2 regions of the Prescottella sp. GW823-FHT02E09 genome follow, and region 2 is predicted to be linked to the other one. Evidence: predicted binding sites of a transcription regulator. Region 2 holds the regulator's gene; the other holds the start of a gene.
The links. Region 2 encodes HspR, which represses chaperone genes until heat shock. Its sites were predicted from a motif close to ANNTGAGTNNNNNNNACTCANNT; they were not measured.

Region 1: a site for HspR is predicted at 2,932-2,954, ahead of clpB (ATP-dependent chaperone ClpB). Genes of this name have one in related genera too.

The regions. Positions count from the first base shown of each region.
Region 1 covers NZ_JBXAJP010000018.1:13,751-21,127, reverse strand. The annotation lists gene AC1RIF_RS27115 (alpha/beta fold hydrolase) at 1-188, shown strand, start outside; gene clpB (ATP-dependent chaperone ClpB) at 258-2,843, opposite strand; gene AC1RIF_RS27105 (FAD-binding oxidoreductase) at 3,071-4,234, shown strand; gene AC1RIF_RS27100 (FAD-binding oxidoreductase) at 4,268-5,026, shown strand; gene AC1RIF_RS27095 (hypothetical protein) at 5,200-5,928, shown strand; gene AC1RIF_RS27090 (AMP-binding protein) at 6,005-7,377, opposite strand, start outside.
Region 2 covers NZ_JBXAJP010000007.1:378,902-386,278, reverse strand. The annotation lists gene AC1RIF_RS20125 (branched-chain amino acid ABC transporter ATP-binding protein/permease) at 1-1,060, opposite strand, end outside; gene AC1RIF_RS20120 (branched-chain amino acid ABC transporter permease) at 1,063-1,920, opposite strand; gene AC1RIF_RS20115 (ABC transporter substrate-binding protein) at 1,964-3,178, opposite strand; gene AC1RIF_RS20110 (hypothetical protein) at 3,816-4,070, shown strand; gene AC1RIF_RS20105 (heat shock protein transcriptional repressor HspR) at 4,159-4,566, opposite strand; gene dnaJ (molecular chaperone DnaJ) at 4,599-5,774, opposite strand; gene grpE (nucleotide exchange factor GrpE) at 5,809-6,381, opposite strand; gene dnaK (molecular chaperone DnaK) at 6,378-7,377, opposite strand, start outside.

The DNA.
Region 1 (7,377 bases), on a different contig from region 2:
ACACGGCCGGCTTCGTCGAGGCCCCGAACGCCACCAACATCGTCGTACAGGACGGCTGTTCGCTCGACTACGCCGAACACGCGGGCATCGCCGCGGATCCGATCGCGGCGACCCACGTGCTCAACGCACTCGATCCGGAGCATCCGCGCCCGGTCCCGTGCTTCTTCGTCCCGCCGTTCACCGGCTGACCCAGGCCTGCGGCCCGTGCGCCTTTTCGGTAGGGCGAGCTACCAAAAAGGCGCACGGGCGCGAAGCGCCTAGCCGAGGACCAGGTGGTCGCCGTCCTCGGAGACGGTCACCGGCACGGTGTCGCCGTCACGGACGGTGCCCGCGAGCAGCAGCTTGGCCAGCTGGTCGCCGATCGCCTGCTGGATGAGGCGACGCAGCGGGCGCGCGCCGTACAGCGGGTCGTAGCCGCGCACCGCGAGCCAGAACCGCGCCGAGTCCGACACCTCCAGCGTGAGCCGCCGGGCCGCGAGGCGCGAGGCCAGCTGGTCGAGCTGGATGTCGACGATCGACTCGAGCTGCTCCTCCGACAGCGGATCGAAGACGACGACGTCGTCGAGCCGGTTGACGAACTCCGGCTTGAACGCCGCGCGCACCGCCGCCATCACTTGTTCACGATCGCCGCCGGCACCCAGGTTGGAGGTGAGGATCAGGATCGTGTTCCGGAAGTCGACCGTGCGGCCCTGACCGTCGGTGAGGCGGCCGTCGTCGAGCACCTGCAGCAGGATGTCGAACACGTCCGGGTGCGCCTTCTCGACCTCGTCGAACAGCACGACGGTGTACGGCCGGCGGCGCACCGCCTCGGTGAGCTGTCCGCCCGACTCGTAGCCGACGTAGCCGGGGGGCGCACCGACGAGCCGCGCCACCGAGTGCTTCTCGCTGTACTCGGACATGTCGATCCGCACCATCGCGCGTTCGTCGTCGAACAGGAACTCCGCCAACGCCTTCGCGAGCTCGGTCTTGCCGACGCCGGTGGGACCGAGGAACAGGAACGAGCCGGTGGGCCGGTTGGGGTCGGCGACGCCGGCCCGGGCGCGGCGCACCGCGTCCGACACCGCCTGCACCGCGTCCGCCTGCCCGACCACGCGCTTGCCGAGTTCGGTCTCCATGCGCAGCAGCTTGGCGGTCTCACCCTCCATCATGCGGCCGGCGGGGATGCCGGTCCACGCGGACACGACGTCGGCGACGTCGTCGGGACCCACCTCCTCCTTGAGCATGACGGCACCGTCGGATGCGCCGTCGGATGCGGCGGCCGCGGCATCGAGTTGCTTCTGCAGCTCGGGGATCCGGCCGTAGCGAAGCTCGGCGACCTTGCCGAGGTCGCCGTCGCGTTCGGCGCGTTCCTCCTCGCCGCGCAGCGCCTCGAGCTGTTCCTTGACCTCGCGCACCGAATCGATGGCGTTCTTCTCGTTCTGCCATCGGGCGGTGAGCTGGCGGAGCTTCTCCCGATGGTCGGCGAGTTCCTCGCGCAGCTTCTCGAGCCGCTCCTTGGATGCCGCGTCGGTCTCCTTCGTCAGCGCCATCTCCTCGATCTCGAGACGACGCACCACGCGCTCCACCTCGTCGATCTCGACGGGACGCGAGTCGATCTCCATGCGCAGACGCGACGCGGCCTCGTCGACGAGGTCGATGGCCTTGTCCGGCAGGAAGCGCGAGGTGATGTAGCGGTCCGACAGGGTCGCGGCGGCGACGAGCGCGGAGTCGGTGATGCGCACACCGTGGTGCACCTCGTACCGCTCCTTGAGTCCGCGCAGGATGCCGACGGTGTCCTCCACCGACGGCTCGCCCACGAGGACCTGCTGGAAGCGACGCTCGAGCGCGGCGTCCTTCTCGATGTACTGGCGGTACTCGTCGAGCGTGGTGGCGCCGACCAGCCGCAGCTCGCCGCGGGCGAGCATCGGCTTGATCATGTTGCCGGCGTCCATCGCCGACTCGCCGGTCGCGCCGGCGCCGACGATGGTGTGGAGCTCGTCGATGAAGGTGATGACCTGGCCGGCCGAGTTCTTGATGTCGTCGAGCACGGCCTTGAGCCGTTCCTCGAACTCACCGCGGTACTTGGCACCGGCCACCATCGACCCGAGGTCGAGCGAGATGACGGTCTTGCCCCGCAGGGACTCCGGGACGTCGCCGGCGACGATGCGCTGCGCGAGGCCCTCGACGATCGCGGTCTTGCCGACGCCGGGTTCGCCGATGAGCACCGGGTTGTTCTTGGTGCGACGGCTCAGCACCTGCACGACGCGCCGGATCTCGGTGTCGCGGCCGATGACCGGGTCGAGCTTGCCCTCGCGGGCCTGCGCGGTGAGGTCGGTCGAGTACTTCTCGAGCGCCTGATAGGTGCCCTCCGGGTCCGGGCTGGTGACGCGGGCACTGCCGCGGACGGCGGTGAACGCGTCGCGCAGCGCCTCCGGGGTGGCACCGTGGCCGACGAGGAGCTTGGCGACGTCCGAGTCTCCGGCAGGAGCGGAGCCTGCGGAGCGACCCAGTCCCCCAGCGAGACCCACCATGACGTGCTCGGTGGAGACGTACTCGTCGTCCAACTCCGTCGCCAGATGCTGCGCGGCGGTGATCGCCGCGATCGCCTCGCGTCCGAGCTGCGGCTGCGTGGTGGCACCGGTGGCCCGCGGTAGCCGGTCGACCAGGACCTGGGCCTCGTGCCGCACCATGGTCGGATCGACGCCGACGGCCTTGAGCAGCGGCGCGGCGATGCCGTCGGTCTGGTCGAGCAGCGCGACCAGCAGGTGTGCGGGACGGATGTCGGGGTTGCCCGCCGCCGACGCCGACTGCAGCGCAGCCGTCAGCGCGGCCTGGGTCTTGGTGGTGGGAGAGAACGAGTCCACTGGTCACCTTCCTTGCGACGAACGAACAAGATCATTGTGCCGTGTCGGAGGATTTCCGCGCGGCTGTCGTTCTCCTCAACGAACGAAACCTTGAGTCTGTTCCGCTCAACTTCAAGTTTCTACGGTCACCACCCGTCAGCAGCGCGGCGGGACATCCCGTGCACACTGGTAGGCGGTGCCGGTCGGTTTCCCACGCCCGGGCCACGGAACACGCGAGGGAGGACGACGTGGACACGGCCGAGATCGGGCTCATCCGCTCACTTTTCACTACCGTCACCACGTCCCCGGACCACCGCGACCGCTTCGCCCGCACCTTCTACACCCAATTCTTCGGACGGTTGCCCCAATGCCGGTCGCTGTTCCCCGCCGGCATGGACGCGCAGCGCGCCAAGCTCGTCTCGGCGGTCGAGTTCATCGTGCGCGGCCTCGACGACACCGATCGGCTGCTGCCGTTCCTCGCCCAACTCGGCCGCGACCACCGCAAGTACGGCGTGGAGCGCGAGCACTACGCCGCGGCGGGCAACGCGCTGCTCGACGCGGTGCGTGACGTCGACTCCGACGAGCCGTGGAGCCCGGAGAGCGACGCCGCGTGGCGGGAGCTGATCGCGCTGATCACCACCACGATGTCCGACGCGGCCGACGCCGACGACTTCCCGGCGCTGTGGGGGGCGACCGTCGTCAGCCACGAGCGGGTGCTGCGGGACCTCGCGGTCATCCGGCTCGAGTGCGACTCGCCGATCCCGTACGCCGCCGGCCAGTACGTGAGCGTGCAGATCCCGCAGCGGCCGCAGATGTGGCGGTACCTGTCACCGGCGATGCCGACCAACCCGTTCGGGCAGCTCGAGTTCCATGTCCGACGCGTGTCCGGCGGGTGGGTGAGCCCCGCGATGGTCAACGAGACCGCGGTCGGCGACCGCTGGCAGCTCAGCTCCCCACTCGGCGGTCTCCACGTGGACCGCGAGTCCGGGAAGGACGTGCTGATGATCGCCGGCGGCACCGGACTCGCCCCGCTGCGCGCACAGATCATGGACATGGCTCACCGCGGCGTCAACCCGCGGGTGCACCTGTTCGTCGGCGGCACGTACCCGTGCGACCTGTACGACATCGAGACGCTGTGGCACCTGTCGCTCAGCAACCCGTGGCTCACGGTCGTGCCGGTGACCGAGGAAGCCGAGAACCCCTGGTGGCACCCGTATCCCAGCCCCGAACCGCCACCGGGACTGCACCAGCGTCTCCTCGGTCCGCTGGGCCGGGTGGTGGGCCAGTTCGGAACCTGGGCAGACCGACAGGTGCAGATCTGCGGTTCCCCGGCCATGGTGAAGACCACCGCGTACGCATTGCAGCGGACCGGCACACCGGCGTCGGCGATCTCCTACGATCCGCTGCGCTGACATTCTGCTGCCCGAACGGGGAACAATGGCGGAATGCAGCAACCCTCCTGGACCGCAACCGTCGTCGAACACCACCGCCTGCGCCGCGACCTCGCGGTGGTGCGCCTGATCGGTGAGTCCGTGCCGTTCCGAGCCGGACAGTACGTGGATGTGAGCGTGCCTGGGCATCCGCGCCTGCCCCGACGCCTGTCCCCCGCGCTGCCGCCGTCGCTCGACGGCAAGCTCGAGTTCCACGTCCGCACCGTCCCCGGCGGCTGGGTGAGTCGCAGCATCGTCGAGGACACGCGCCCCGGCGACCAGTGGCAGATCTCCACGCCGCGCGGCGAACTCACGGTCGACGAGAACGGGCCGACCGTCGTGATGGTGGCCGGAGGAACGGGCCTCGCCCCGCTGCGTTCGATCATCCTGGATCTCACGCAGGTCGAGAATCCGCCGCAGGTGTACCTGTTCGTGGGTGGCCGCACTGCCGCCGACCTGTACGCGTCGGACATGCTGTGGATCCTGACGCGGCAACTGCCGTGGCTCACCACGGTTCCGGTCGTCGAGGACGTCACCGACCCCGGAACGAACGACGAGTGGTACGCCCGGATCGTCGCCGAGGTCGGCCCGGTCAACTTCCACGAGGACGACCTGCTCGAGGGCACGCTCGCCGAGGTCGTTGCCGAGCACGGCGCGTTCGTCGACCACCAGGTCCTCGTGTGCGGGTCGCCCGCGATGGTGCGGACCACGCGAGATCGTCTGATCGCCACCGGGACCCCCGCCGACGCCATCCGGTTCGACCCGCTCGACTAGCGGTGCGCCGGGAATGCCGGGCGAGAAATGAACGAATCTCCTGCAGGTCTGGACGGGCGTCCATATAGTCAGCGAGGACGCGTTCGGGGGTACGGCTCCAGGTGATGCGGTGCGGTACGCGTCCTGATGACTGCAGCAGCCGACACCTAATCCCGATCGAATGGAGCTCTTCCGTGAACCGTACGACGCTACGACGAGCTGCCGCCGCCGGCGCCAGTGCCGCGATGATCGCCACCGGCATGACCGTCTCCCTCGGCGCCGGAACCGCCGCTGCCCAGGAAGCCACCTGCCAGCAGACCAAGAACTTCAGCGCCGACGGCATCGTCGTCCAGCAGACCGTCGACAAGGCCGAGGTCGCACCCGGCGGCACCGTCACCTACCAGACCAAGGTGAGCCGGGGCAGCGGAATCTGGATGCTCAAGGAGATCGGGCAGTTCCACGACCCGGCACTGACGCTGGACGGCTCCCGGCTGAACGTCTGGTACGTGAACGGAGGCCAGAAGTGGGGCCCGACCGAACTGAACAACGATCCCGCCAAGAACCTGTACTGGGAAAAGACCCAGGGCTACTGGGAAATGACCGGCGGCAACTACGCGATCCTCGAGATGACCTACCGCGTCTCCGACGACGCCCAGGCCGGTACCGAACTGGTCAGCGGCGTGCAGGCCAAGCCCGTCGGCTGGAACAGCCAGGAGTGGCCGACGAACGGCGCCTGCGTGAAGGTGCGGGCCAAGAACCCGGTCGAGTCGGCGAACGGCAGCCTCGATTCGGCCGGCCTCGGCTCGGTCAGCACGGCCAGCACCTCGATGTTCGGGTCCCTGACCGACCCGACCGGGTCGATCAGCGACGTGATCAACGGCATCGACTTCGGCAAGATCTTCGGCGCGGTGGTCGGTAGCTGACCGACGAACACCGACACGGAAACGCCCGGCCGACGGATTCTCGTCGGCCGGGCGTTCTCGTCATCCCGAGCGCTTGTCACACCGAGCGCGCGGCGCCTTCCCAGAACTGCGCGCGCAGCGCCTTCTTGTCGAGCTTGCCGAGCGGGGTGAGCGGCAGCGTGTCGACGAAGTCGACCGACTTCGGGGCGTGCACGGAACCCTTTGCCGACCGGACGCGTTCGACGAGGTCGGCGGCCTCGACGGTCTGACCGTCGCGCAGCACGACGCACGCCTTGACGGCCTCACCCCACTTCTCGTCGGGCACTCCGACGACCGCGACGCTCGCGACCGCGGGGTGCCCGGAGATGACGTCCTCGATCTCGCGCGGGAACACGTTGAAGCCGCCGGTGACGATCATGTCCTTCTTGCGGTCGACGATGTAGAGGAAGCCGTCCTTGTCGGCGCGGGCGATGTCGCCGGTGTGGAGCCAGCCGCCGCGCAAAGCCTCGGCGGTCTCGTCCGGCTTCTTCCAGTACTCCTTCATCACCAGCGGGCCGCGGACGCAGATCTCGCCGAGCTCACCGCGGGGCACCTCGTTCAGGTCGTCGTCGAGCAGGCGCACGTCCAGCCACGGGACCGGGCGACCGCACGACGCGAGCCGCTCGACGTTCTCCGGGTCGTGCTCCTCCTTGCGCATGACGGTGATCGTCATGCCGCACTCGCTCTGACCGAAGTACTGGAAGAAGATCGGCCCGAGTTCGGCGATGCCTTCCTGCAGGCGGGACGGCGACATCGCGGCGGCACCGTAGAACAGCGTCTGCAGGCTGGAGACGTCGCGGGTCTGCAGATCCGGGTGGTCCAGCAGCATGTAGATCATGGTGGGCACCAACATCGTCGAGGTGATCTTGTACTTCTCGATCGCCTCGAGGACGGCGCCCGGCTCGAATGCCGGCAGCACGACCAGCGAACCACCACGCATCAGCGTGGGCACGAAGAACGCCATGCCCGCGTGCGAGAGCGGAGTGCAGGCCAGGAAGCGCATCTCGTCCGGGAACTGCCACTCCGCCATCTGGATCTGCGGCAGCGTCACACCGGAGCGGAACGTGTTGACCACGCCCTTCGGCTTGCCGGTGGTGCCGCCGGTGTAGACCATGCTCGACGGGTCGTCGCCGTCGACGTCCGCTGCCACCAGCGGCCGCGGGGTGAACGTGGCGGCCAGCGCGAGGATGTCGATGCCCACCTCGGACGGACCGAGCGAAAACAGGTTCTTCAGCGACGGCACCGCGGCCTTCAGGTCCGCGGCGCGGCCCTCGAACGCGGTCGGATCGAAGATCAATGTCTCGATCTCGGCGTCGCCCAGGATGTAGCTGTGGTCGTCGACCGAGCCCATCGGCGCGAGCGCCGTGTTGCGGCAACCGAGGATCATCTGCGAACCGACGCTGATGAGGACCTCGGGACGGTTCTTCGACA
Region 2 (7,377 bases):
CCTTGGAGATCCCGTCGACCTCGAGTGTGGCGCCGGCGATGGGATCGACGTGCGGAATCGCCTCGGGATCTCGCGGCTCCGGACGACCGGCCACACTGATGCCCGCCTTGCGGTCGAGTCTGCCGGCGAGACCGCGGAAGACCTTGGTGAGACCACCGGAGAGCAGCACACCACCGATGATGAGGAAGCCGCCGTAGAAGATCAGCGAGTACTCCTGGAACGCGGTGGACTGGTTGGGCCCGAACTGCATGATGGCCGCACCGATCACCGCACCGTAGACGCTCGCCGAACCACCGAGGATCGACGCCGCCAGCACCGCGGTGGCGAACGTGAACCCGAACGCCTCGGGGGCGATGAACAGGTCGGTGTTCGCGAACAGAGCGCCGGCCAGACCGGCCGGGAATGCGCCGATCGCGTAGCCCAGCAGCTTCATCCGGAACACGGACACGCCCTGGGACTGCGCGAGCACCGGGGACTGCTTGAGTGTGCGGAACGCGATGCCGTGACGCGAGACCACGAGATTACGCATCACCACGAACCACAGGATCGTCACGCCGACCACGACGTAGTAGAAGTTCTTGTCGATGTCCTGACCGAACAGCGTCGGCGGTTCCATCCCGGACAGGCCGTTTCGGCCACCGGTGTTGCCGCCGAAGATGGCGAGGATGTCGGGCACCAACAGGATCAGGAAGAACGACGTCATCGCCAGCGACCAACTGCCCAGTCGCAGACCGGGAATGCCGGTGATGATGCCGACCGCGAGTGCGACCGCGCCCGCGGCCGCCAACTGCACCAGGATCTCGGTGTGCCCGGCCTGAGACATCAGCCCGGCCGTGTACGCACCGGCCGCATACATCGCGGCCTGGCCCAGTGCGAGCTCACCGGCGTAGCCGAGGCTCAGGTTCAGACCACTGACCACCAGGGCCAGGATGCACGCCAGTTGGAGCTGACGCGTGTTGGTCGCATCCATTCCCAGCATCGGCGCGAAGAACACGACAAGGCCGAACACGAGCGCGAAGATCCAACTCGGGACACCGCGCAGAGTGCGCCAGATCTGCATGGTCACACCACCCGTTCTTTCACCGTGCCGAACAGTCCGGCCGGTTTGACCATCAGGACGACGATCAGCACCACGAACACCGCGATGTTGCTGTACTGGCTACCCGCCCACAGCGCTGTGAACGACTCGACGAGACCGACCGTCAGACCGCCGATCAGCGCGCCGGGAAGCGAACCGAAGCCACCGATCGCCAACGCCACGAAGCCCTTGAGGGCCAGTGCGGCGCCGAGCGTGGCGACCGCGAACGTCTTGGGGCCCACGAACAGTCCGAGCACACCGGCGATCGCACCGGAGAACGCGAACGCGCCCATCGCGATGCGCCGCACGTTGACGCCGCGCAGCATCGCGGCCTCGCGGTCCTCCGACACGCCCATGAGCGCCAGGCCGGTCATGGTCCGCTTGCTCAGCTGACCGAGACCGATCACGAGCACGATCGACAGCACCAGCAGCGCGATCTCGACCGGATACGTCCGGCCCCCCAGAATGGTGATCGGATCGTTCGACCCGAAGAACGGAACCGTCAGCGGCTCGCTTCCCCAGATCAACTGCGTCGCACCGTTGAGCAACGTCGCCGCGCCCAGTGTCGTCACCAGTTGGTTCTGGTGATCGGCGACCGGTCTGATCGCGACCAACTCCTCGACCGCGGCGAGGATCATCACCGTCACGGTGGCCATCACCGCCACCACCAGCACCGGAAGCTTCAGCGTCACCAGGCCCGTGTAGGCCACGAACGTGCCGACCATCATCAACTGCGCCTGCGCGAAGTTGAAGGTGTTCGACGAGACGAACACGATGTTGTACCCGATCGCGACGAGTACGTAGACAGCGCCGAGGGCGAGCCCCGACCACAGAATCGTCACAGCGGTGCCCTCCTGTGCGTCGTCGGAACGAAGATCACCGAGTTCATGCCTGCGGGTTACCGAACTGGCCGTTGACGACCTTGGTGGGCGCGATGAACTCCATCTCGTCCTGAGTCGGGTTCGGGCCGTGGTTGTCGGCGGTGAAGTTGTAGCGAGACAGGAAGGCCGTCTTCGCGTTCTTCTGGACCTCTTCGGTCTCGAGTGCCTGTGCGAGCTTCTCGGCGTCGGTGGTGGTGCCGGCCTTCTCGGCGGCAGCGGCCACGAGCGGGAACGCGTCGTAGTTGTCGGCGATGATCAGCGTCGACGAGATGGTGCCCAGCGAGGCCATCGTGTCGACCATCTTGTTGACGGCTTCGTTGTCCGGGTCGTACACGGTGCTCGTGAAGACCTGCGAGACAAGGTTCTTCACCTCGGGCGTGCCGAGGACACCGTTCGGGGGCTCGTTGGCGACGAGATTGGTGCTGGACACCGAGGTGTTGCCGATCAGCGGCACGTCCCAGCCCAGACGCTGCATGCTCTGCAGGACGTAGCCCAGCGGGGCGCCGTACGCATCCAGCGCGATCGCGTCGGCGCCGGCGTTCTTGAGGGACTGCAGCTGCGCGGTCATGTCGAGCGCGGTGGCCTCGTACTCCTCGTTGCCGGCCTGCTTCAGTCCGGACTTCTCCAGCTCGGAGGTCATCTCCTTGCCGAACAGCTCGCCGTAGGCGGTGCTGCCGTGGATGACGCCGATATTGTCGTAGCCCTTCTCCTTCGCGTGACCGACGATGCCGCGAGCGTTGTCGCCGGCACCGGGTGCGAGGTCGAAGTTCAGCGGGAACTTCGACGGATCCGTCGAATCCGGCGTGGGCGCAACGTTGAACGAGAGGATGTCGTTCTGCTTGAGGATCGGCAGCACTGCAGCGCCGACGGACGACGGCCCGGAGTTGAGGACGAGGTCCGGCTTCTGCTTGTTGATGGCCTCGCGCACCTTGGTGACCGCGATCGTGGCATCACCGGCGTCGTCGACGACCGTCAACTCGATCTGACGACCACCGATGCCACCGGCCTGGTTCTGCACCTCGACGCCGGCCTTGGTCGCGAGGATCGAAGTCTGAGCGTTCGCCGCGAGGACGCCCTGGGCGCTGATGCCGCCGGTGACGAGGACCCGGTACGGCGCATCGGCGCCGCCGGCCTCGGCCGACTCCGCCCCGCCACACCCTGCAACTGTCAGGACCGACGCGGCAACTGCCGCGACGAACACTGGACGCCGACTCTTCATGACTGCCCTCCTAGGACACCCGCTACGCACTACAGAACCAAGCGCTCGCTTGGCCTGCCTGGACATGGAAGAGCTCGGCAAGCCCCTGCTGAGCGACTCCCCGACACGTCACTCTGCACTTACGCCCACCGAGCTCTTCCCATCAAGCACTTGCTTGATTCACCAAGCACTTGCTTGAGTGGGAGCATAGGGGTGTGATGTGGGTAACGTCAACCGATCCGGCCGCGAGGTGGGAGGGCGACGCTCCGCGATACCGCTGAACGGGAGTTCACGCCACCTTGTCGGGCCGACAGCGTGCCGTGAACTCCCGTTCGGGGGTCGATCAGCGAGTTGTCCACAGGGTCGGCGCCGTCCACGGACGGGGGCTCCGCAGCCTGCTGGGTGCGATCGGCGTCGGGGCACGCCGCGAGGGTGCCGGGATGACTGGAATTCTCGTGCCGTTCCGCTGCGTACCGCCTTCGATCTGGGCCGACGACTCGATTTCGACCGAGCGACCGAAGCCGTCGAAGCCGTCGAAGCCGTCGAAGCCGTCGAAGCCGTCGAAGCGCTGTACCAGTCGGCGGGAATCACACGCGAGTCGCTCTCGGAGTTCACGCAACGACATGCCGGTGAAGGCGGAATCATCCAGTTGCGCAGCGTGATCGAGGAGTCCGACGAGGGAGCGGAGTCGCCGTGGGAGACGCGCACCCGGCTGGCCCTCGTCCGCGCCGGCCTGCCCCGCCCCGACACTCAGGTGACGGTCCGCGACGGTGGTCGCTTCATCGGCCGCGCCGACATGGTGTGGGAGCGCTCGCGGGTGATCCGGGTGAAGGCGCGACAGCTGATCCACGGCCGACCTACCCTCATCGCACAGATCACCCGTGTCCTGCGCGACGCCGGTGCCCCCGTATGAGCCACGAACGGGAGTTCACGGCACGCTATCGGGTTCGATGCGTGCCGTGAACTCCCGTTCAGGGGATGGGGCCCGTAGGACGGCGCGGTCAGCGCTGGTTGCGCGGCTTCCAGACGACGATCGCGTTGCTGCGCGGGATGGGCACCAGGTCACGGCGGTAGCTGGCGTGGACGCGGGCGATCTCGGCGGCCATCTCGTCGACGCGGTGCTGCAGTGCCTCGACCTGGTTGGTCAGCTCGATGATCCGCTTGATGCCGGCGAGGTTGACGCCCTCGTCCTGGGACAGCCGCTGCACCTCGCGCAGCAGCGCGACGTCCCGCGGCGAGTACCGCCGACCGCCGCCGGTGGTGCGGTGCGGGGTGACCAGGCCGAGCCGGTCGTAGTTACGCAACGTCTGTGCGTGCATGCCGGCCAGTTCGGCGGCCACCGAGATGACGAACACCCGCGCATCGGGGTCCGCGGGGACCTCCGACGCCTTGCGTCCCTTGTCGCTCATGATGGTTCACCCGTTCGATCGGTTCACGCCGGTCAGGCGCCGGCCCATCCTGCCCGCGGATCGAATCCGCTGGCCTTCTCCGCCTCCAGGTAGGTCTGGAGCGCCTCCGTGGCGGGATCGTCGAGCTTCTGCGGCACCGCAACCTTCACGGTGACCAGCAGATCGCCGGCGCCTCCGCCGCGCTTGGGCACACCGCGCCCTCGCACCCTGAGAATCCGTCCGTCCGCAGTTCCGGCCGGAACCTTCACGCCCACACGGCCGTCCAGTGTCGGCACGGACAGTGTGGTGCCGAGCACCAGTTCGCCGTAACTGACCGGAACCACCAGCGTCAGATCGTCGTTGTTGCGCCCGAACACCTTGTCGGGACGGACGTGGACGGTGACGTACAGGTCGCCGGACGGCGCGCCCCGCAGCCCGGCCTCGCCCTGACCCGCCAGGCGGATCCGCTGGCCGTCACTCACGCCCGAGGGAACCCGGACGGTGATGGTGCGAGTGCGGTTGGTGACCCCGTTGCCGTGGCAGTCGGGGCACGGGTCGTCGATGATCGATCCCGTGCCGCGGCAGTCGTCGCACGGCTCACTGAAACCGAACGCACCCTGGTTCCGGCTGACGACGCCGGTTCCGTTGCAGCGCGGGCACACCCGTGGACTGGTGCCCGGCTTGGCACCACTGCCGTGGCACGTGGTGCACGCCGAGCGACTGGTCAGGCGCAACGGAACCGTCACGCCCTGTGCGGCCTCGCGGAACTCGAGCGTGGTCTCGGTCTCGACGTCGCTGCCGCGGTGCGGACGCGACGCCGCGGCGCGGCCACCGCCACCGCGGTTGAACAGCCCGCCGAACAGGTCGCCGAGGCCGCCGTCACCGCCGGCGGCACCACCGCCGCCGCCGAACAGGTCGTTGATGTCGAAACCGCCACCACCGAAACCGCCACCCCCGGTGCCGTACCCGGCTCCGGGGCCGAAGCCGCCGCTCGCGAACAAGCGGCGGGCCTCGTCGTACTCCCTGCGCTTCGCGGGGTCGGAGAGGACGGCATGCGCCTCGCTGACCGTCTTGAAACGCTCCTCCGCCTTGGTGTCACCGGGGTTGGCGTCGGGATGCAGATCCCTGGCCAGCTTGCGGTACGCCTTCTTGATCTCGTCGGCGGAGGCGCCGGAAGAGACACCCAGTTCCTTGTAGAAGTCCTTCTCGATCCACTCCCGTTGGCTCACTGGGCGTCTCCTCCTCTCACTGCTGTCTGTCTATCTACTCGGCTGCCGCATCGGCTGCAGGCGCACCGTCGGTGACGGTCACCATCGCCGTGCGGAGCACTCGTTCGCCCAGGCGATAGCCCTTGCGCAGCACCGCCCCGAGGACGGGGTTGTCACCGTCGCCCTCCATCTGCACGGCCTCGTGCAGCTCCGGGGAGAAGGCGTCGCCCTCGGCGCCGAACCCTTCCAGGCCGAGACCGTCGAGCACACCGGCGAGCTTGTCGGACAGCGCCTTCAGCGGTCCCGACTCCAGATCCCCGTGGGCGCGTGCCCGGTCGAGATCGTCGACGAGGTCGAGGAACTTCCCGACCACCGCGACCCGCTCGTCCTCGACGGCCCGATCGATCCGAGCCAGCGCGTTACGACGGATGTTGGCGATCTCCGCCTTCGCGTAACCCAGCTCGGTGCTGGCCTTCTCGAGTTCGGCGGTGATCGTGGTCAGATCGTCTGCCTCGGCCGTACCGGCCCCGGCTGCCTCCTCGGAGGCAGCCGGGGTGGCGGCGTCGACAGTGTCCGCGACCTGATCGTCGGCGGTCACCGGTTCGCGCTCGGGGTTCTCCGCCGTCACTTCTTGTCCTGATCGGTCGGCTCGTCGACAACCTCGGCGTCGACGACGTCGTCGTCGGCGGGGCCGGAGCCGTCACCGGACGCGGCGGCGTCGGCAGCCTGCGCGTCGTAGATCGCCTGACCCAGGGCCTGCGACTCGGTGGACAGCTTCTCCACCGCAGCCTTGACGGCGGCGATGTCCGAGCCGGCGAGAGCGGTCTTGACCTCGGTGACCGCGGCCTCGACCTTCTCCTTGACGTCGGCCGGCACCTTGTCCTCGTTGTCCTTGATGAACTTCTCGGTCTGGTGCACCAGCGAATCGGCCTGGTTGCGGACCTCGGCCTCCTCGCGGCGGTTCTTGTCCTCCTCCGCGTGCGCCTCGGCGTCCTTGATCATCCGATCGATCTCGTCCTTGGACAGACCGGAGCCGTCCTGGATCTTGATCGTGTTCTCCTTGCCCGTGCCCTTGTCCTTCGCGGTCACGTGCACGATGCCGTTGGCATCGATGTCGAAGGTGACCTCGATCTGCGGCACGCCGCGCGGGGCCGGCGGGATGCCGGACAGCTCGAACGATCCGAGGAGCTTGTTGTGCGAGGCGATCTCGCGCTCACCCTGGAACACCTGGATCTGCACCGACGGCTGGTTGTCGTCCGCCGTGGTGAAGGTCTCGGAGCGCTTGGTCGGGATGGTGGTGTTGCGCTCGATGAGCTTGGTCATCACGCCACCCTTGGTCTCGATACCGAGGGACAACGGGGTGACGTCGAGGAGCAGAACGTCCTTGACCTCGCCCTTGAGGACGCCGGCCTGCAGGGCGGCGCCGACGGCGACCACCTCGTCAGGGTTCACGCCCTTGTTGGGCTCGCGGCCACCGGTGAGCTCACGAACCAGGTCGGAGACGGCCGGCATACGGGTGGAGCCACCGACGAGCACGACGTGGTCGATGTCCTTGACGGCGATGCCCGAGTCCTTGACCACGGCCTGGAACGGCGCGCGGGTGCGGTCCAGCAGATCGGAGGTG